Regions from separate parts of the Clostridium nitrophenolicum genome, predicted to be linked through region 1. Evidence: riboswitches for the same ligand, from Rfam matches in the RefSeq annotation. Region 1 holds a riboswitch; the other holds the start of a gene.
The links. A riboswitch is a leader RNA that binds a small molecule or an ion and turns the genes downstream of it on or off. The one in region 1 is predicted to bind FMN.
Positions count from the first base shown of each region.

Region 2: another riboswitch for FMN. It lies ahead of ACZ5N4_RS00460 (ECF transporter S component); the one in region 1 lies ahead of ribD (bifunctional diaminohydroxyphosphoribosylaminopyrimidine deaminase/5-amino-6-(5-phosphoribosylamino)uracil reductase RibD).

Region 1 covers NZ_AP042469.1:4,619,015-4,622,189, forward strand. Annotated here, with positions in the region: gene ACZ5N4_RS21880 (riboflavin synthase) at 1-176, opposite strand, end outside; gene ribD (bifunctional diaminohydroxyphosphoribosylaminopyrimidine deaminase/5-amino-6-(5-phosphoribosylamino)uracil reductase RibD) at 192-1,310, opposite strand; FMN riboswitch at 1,628-1,746, opposite strand; gene ACZ5N4_RS21890 (5-methyltetrahydrofolate--homocysteine methyltransferase) at 1,971-2,603, shown strand; gene ACZ5N4_RS21895 (LysO family transporter) at 2,697-2,975, shown strand; gene ACZ5N4_RS21900 (LysO family transporter) at 2,975-3,175, shown strand, end outside.
Region 2 covers NZ_AP042469.1:85,431-88,605, forward strand. Annotated here, with positions in the region: gene ACZ5N4_RS00455 (Tex family protein) at 1-936, shown strand, start outside; FMN riboswitch at 1,007-1,123, shown strand; gene ACZ5N4_RS00460 (ECF transporter S component) at 1,240-1,863, shown strand; gene ACZ5N4_RS00465 (hypothetical protein) at 1,999-3,175, shown strand, end outside.

The DNA.
Region 1 (3,175 bases):
GTAAAACAATTTTCATTAAAACTAGTTACAGTTAAACACACACCATTAACTGCAATACTATCGCCTAATTTCACATCTTCCAGTACTTTTTTTGATTTTATTGTAAGCCTGGCAGATTTCTCTCCACTAAAAATATTAGTTATTTCTCCAATCTCCTCTACTAAACCCGTAAACATTTAATCACCACCATGCTAAGAATATAAGTATCCTTGTAACAACAAGTCACTTCCAAATACTTTATATGTAATATTTTGAACCTTTATTGCTTCATCTATTTTTTCTATTCCCTGTCCCTCAATTGGAGTTTTAGAGCCTTTGCCTCCAACGATTTTTGGGGCTATAAAGCACATGATTTTATCCACTATTTTAGAGCTTACTGCAGCAAAATTTAATTCGCCTCCTCCTTCTAGTAATATGCTATCTATACCTAGCTTACCTAGCTCCTTGATCAGATAATTTAAATCCACTTTATTATTTTTATCCTTAGGAGTAACTATAACTCTTACTCCTTTTTCTTCTAAAATGTCTTTTCTTTCATTATCGAAGTTCTCTGTACAAGCAATTATTACTTCTCTTTCATTCAAAGTTTCTAAGATTTTGGACTCCATAGGTATCCTCAATTTAGAATCTATTATTATAGCTTTAGGACTTTTACCACTGCCCTCTTTTAATCTTGTAGTAAGTAACGGATCATCTGCTATTACTGTACCTATACCTACCATTATCCCCATAACCTTGTTTCTTATCTTATGAACATATTCCCTTGACTCTTCTCCACTTATCCACTTTGATTCTCCTGTATAAGTGGAAATTTTGCCATCAATAGTCATTGCAGTTTTTAAAATTACAAAAGGTATTTTTTTTGTTATGTACTTAATAAACATTTCATTTAATTCCTTTGCTTGGCTCTCTAAAACTCCAGTTATAACTTCAACACCCTTTTCTCTTAAAAAATTAATACCTCTTCCTGCTACTAATGGATTTGGATCTTGCATGGAAATAATCACTCTTTTTATACCTGCTTTTATAATAGCTTCTACACAAGGAGGTGTTTTACCATAGTGACTACAGGGTTCTAAACTTACATAAATGTCAGCACCTACAGCTTTTTCTGCTGCCTCTTCTAGTGCATAAACTTCCGCATGTGGTCCTCCATAAAACTTATGATAACCTTTTCCAACTATTTCTCCATTATTCACAACTACTGCACCTACTAAAGGATTTGGATTTACTGCTCCTTCTCCTTTTTTAGCCAAGCCTAGTGCAATACTCATATAGTATTCATAAGAGTTATTATATCCTCTGTCCATTTTCTCACCTCTTTAATCTATAATTATTAAATATACAATTATCACTTTTGTTATTTTTTACATATTTTATATAAATTTACATCAGAAAAAAGTAAAGATATACACATACCGATATTTCTTTGTCTACATTTTAGTATTCCATAAACTCGGTACATAATGCTTATATTATGTATTTTAAAATTAATAAAGGTCCTGATAACGCAGTATGACTCAAAATCGATTAGCATACTGACTAGTTATTTTTTGAAGATGCCTAAAAAGCCCCTGAAAAAACTTTCAGGGGCTCATATGTCAAATATAAATACTGACAATTAATAATAATCTTTCTTTCATCCAGACTTTACTGTCGGTACTGGAGTTTCACCAGTTCATGCTGATTACTCAGCTCGCGGACTTTACCGCCGGTCGGGAATTACACCCTGCCCTGAAAGCTTAATATATTTAATTTTTAATCACAAATTTAATATATATTATTCTAATAATTTTGTCAATTAATTTTATAAATTTTCTTCTATGTTTAATAAAAATGCATAACTCTATTCTGTTATTTACATTTTATTGTATAATAGTTATAGGATTCAAAGATTGAAAGTTTAATTATTGATCGGTACATAGTACCAATTCGAAAGTAAATTTTTAAATTTTTTAGGGGGAAAATTTATGGAGGTTGTATTAGATTTTAATTTTAAACTAGATAAAAAAATAGTAATTAATACTCTAAAATCTTACTGCGAAGCAATAACTGATGAAGAAATCAGTTCAATATACGAAACTTTGCTGCCTGTTCTGTATGAATCTGTACAGCCAGCTGGAATATTCAACATAGATATAAAAGATAAAGACTTTACTTTTGATGTAATTAATGATTTCAGCCACATTGTATACTGTGTTGTTACCATAGGAGATAAAATTAGCGAAAAGGTAAATGAGTTTTTTTCCTACGCTAAGCTGAAAGAAGGTATGATTCTTGATGCAATGGCTACATCCTATCTTTTTGAAATAAGCTCTCAACTATTTGATCACATATACAAAAAAGTTAAGATACTAGGATTAGGACTTAGCCACAGAATAGCTCCTGGTGATGGAGAAATTCCCCTTTGGTATCAAAAAAATATTTTAGATGCACTGGATTCGAAAAATTTTCTTGGAATATATGTAAATGAAGACTTCATGCTTACATCTCTTCGATCACTAGCATATATTTATGGGGCAGATGAGCATAAACCTCTAAGCGACGTAGACCACGATTGCGGTAGATGCTCAAACAAGGGATTTTGCAGCATGAAAAAATAGTAGCTAAGCATAAACAGGATTCTTGCTTTCAGAGTAAAATTTTTTGTAAGTCATCGGATAAAACAAATTCTAACTACGGAGGTGGAATGGAAAGTGTGGACTATTTTGATTTCTTTACTGATTGGTATTCTTATAGGCTATTTTTTTAACCTAAGTGACAAGCAAAAGAGTTATAACGGACGTATACAGCAAATAGGTGTTATTTTTCTTTTGTTCTGTATGGGAGCATCAGCTGGAGGCAATAAGTCTATTATGGTCAACTTAAAAAATATAGGTAAAATATCTTTGACCTTTGCCTTATTAACTTCTATATGTAGTATAATTTTAGTTTTCTTTGTAACTTCCTATTTTATGAGAGGGGGAGAGGAGTAATGACAGGCTCAATAATTATTGCAGTTATTGCTGGAATGTTGTGTGGATACTTTGTAATGCCTCAAAATATAATAGATAATCTCAATACTTTATCTACTATAGCTCTGAACTTTTTAATATTATCTGTTGGAATTGACGTAGGATCAAATAAAAGTCTAATTAAGAATTTAAAAAAGAGCGGTTTTAAAATTATATTAATT
Region 2 (3,175 bases), 1.2 Mb from region 1:
GAAGCAGGGGCATCTGTGTATTCAGCATCAGAATTAGCTGCAAAAGAATACCCAGATATCAATGTCTCATTAAGAGGAGCTATATCTATTGGAAGGAGACTTCAGGACCCATTAGCAGAGCTTGTAAAAATAGATCCTAAGTCCATAGGGGTTGGACAGTACCAACATGATGTTGCTCCTAAGAAGTTAGATGAATCGCTAAGCGGGGTAGTGGAAGACTGCGTAAATAGTGTAGGCGTGGATTTGAATATAGCAACGCCATCCCTTTTATCATATATATCAGGAATAAACTCAACTATTGCTCAAAATATTGTTGTATATAGAGAAGAGAATGGAAAGTTTAAAAGTAGAAAAGAACTTTTAAAGGTAAAAAGATTAGGAGCAAAGGCATTTGAACAGTGTGCCGGATTCTTGAGAGTAATGGAAAGTAAAGAACCTTTAGATAATACTTCTGTACATCCAGAATCTTATGAAGCAGCAAAAGAGCTATTAACTACTTTAGGATATACTTTAGATGATTTGAAAAACAACAGGCTTATAGATATAGAAGAAAGGGTTAAGGAATCAGGTATAGAGAAATTAGCAGAAAAATTGCTAGTTGGTGTTCCAACTCTTAATGACATAATAAAAGAAATAAAAAAGCCAGGAAGAGATCCAAGAGAAGAATTACCTAAGCCTATATTAAAGACTGGAATTATAGATATAACTCAATTAAAGCCAGGTATGGCATTAATGGGAACTGTAAGAAATGTTGCAGACTTTGGAGCATTTGTTGATATCGGGGTTCATCAAGATGGATTGGTGCATATAAGTCAATTAGCAGATAGATTTATAAAACATCCACTTGATGTAGTGCAGGTTGGAGATATTGTTGAGGTAAAAGTTCTTGAGGTTGATGAAAAAAGAAAAAGAATAGCTTTGACAATGAAAAAGTAATGCTTACTCAATTCAGATATTGAATTTTTAGAAAACTTGTACTATAATTGAAACGTAAACTTAATAAAGTAGTAATCTTCAGGGCGGGGCGAAATTCCCCACCGGCGGTATAGCCCGCGAGCCTTAATTGGCATGATTCGGTTAGATTCCGAAGCCGACAGTAAAGTCTGGATGAAAGAAGGTAAAGTATAATGTAAATTCGCCCTGACTTATAGTCAGGGCTTTTTATTATACTAACACCTTATACCTAAATATGAATATATGCAGAAGATTATGAAACAATTATATTAGGAGGGTGTATATATGAAAGATCAAAAACTCAACAGATTAGTAAAAATATCTATGTTAAGTGTTATAGCATTTATACTTATGTTTATTGAAGTTGCTACCCCATTTTTTCCGCCTTTTTTAAAGTTTGATATAAGTGACTTGCCGGCACTAATTGGGGCTTTTGCGCTTGGTCCCGTAGCTGGAGTAGCAATAGAGTTACTTAAAAATATACTTCATGGTATATTCGTTGGAGGAAGTGCTTTTGTAGGGGAGTTAGCAAATTTCCTTGTTGGTGCAGTAATGGTATATGTATCAGGATATATATATAACAAAAGAAAAAGCAGAGGGACAGCAGTTACTTCACTAATTGCAGGTACTTTAACTATGACTGCAGCAGCTAGTGTTCTCAATTACTTTGTATTCTTACCTTTATATGAAACAGTACTACACTTCCCTATAAATGCCATCGTTGAAATGGGAAACAAAATTAATAGCAGTATAACAGATCTTAATTCCTTTGTAGTATGGGCAATTGCGCCTTTTAATCTAATTAAAGGTATGTTGGTATCAGTATTAACTATGCTAGTGTACAAAAGTGTGTCACCAATACTTCATAAAGAAGAACAAAAAGAAAGGGACCTTGTTAAAAATAACTAGTAGAAATAATCCGGAAAAATCCGGATTATTTTTTATATTCCGGAGTATAAGTTAACTTTCGGCCAAGGAACCCTATATAAATATATAGTTCTATGCGATAATGTATATATAGGCCGGAAAAAAGGAGTGATTTAAGTGGCTGGTATATGGAATATAAATAGTGTTTATGATGTTAATACTAGGACGGTTTCTAGAAAGTTATCTTTTGAAGTTGGCCAAAACTTTTTAGCTAGAATTGTAAATTTAGATAAATTAACTGGAGAGATGCTTTTAAAGCTTCTTGATGGATGGCAATTTTCAGCGAAACTTGAAAATCCTATGGAAAAACTGCCAGAAGGACTTATAAGATTTGTAGTTGAAGGCTTTGAAGATGGAAAACTTCAACTTAAAATATTAAATTCAGATACTAAACAAAAATCATCAGAAAAAGATTCTATTAGTGCGTTTTTAAAAGAGAAAAGCATAAATTTAAGTGATTCGGATTATGATGTTTTGAACAAAATGGTAAAGCATAATATAACTCTTACCAAAGAAAATATTTCAGATGTAAAAACTATTTTAGATTTTATGAATAAGATAAAATCTGATGATACAGAAGAAAGTGCCTTTATTGAAAAGTATATACAAAGCAAAAATATCAGTTTGGAGAGTGCTGAGGGTATTAAAATAAAAAATACTTTAAAGTCATTTTTTAATGAATTAAAAAATTTAGGATCAGATGACTTATTTACATTTTTTGAAAACAATATAGATTTAACGGAAGAAAATATTAAGAGTTTCAATAATGTATTTAAGGAAAACTTAACTATATTTAAAGATGTAAAGCAGGTTGAGGGTGAGCTTAAAGGTGATATTCAGACCGAGAGTGAATTTGCAAGCACAGATAGTAACTTAGAAAGCATTGCACAAAACAGTAAAGAGACATCTAATAACCAAAGTAAAGAAAAAATATATTTAAGTAACACATCAGAAGAGTTAGTAAAATTAAATAAACCAGATAAAAATAATTTAACAGTAGAAACAACAAATTTAAAAGAATTAAATAATGAAAATGAGGAGCTATCTAATAATACAAAAGTCTCAAAAGAAGTAACTAAGGTTTTATCGGAAAAAGATATAGAAATTACTCAAGAGTTAAAGTTAGGTGATAACGTAAAAGACAAAAGCACAGTACCAGTTAAACACCATACTATAGAAGATATATCAAAAGTAATTAAAGAGCAAATAAATGCTAAAACTGAAGAACTGAAAAATACTATAAAAACATTTATGGAGCAAAAAAGTGAACTGGATCCTAAGGTGTATAATAATG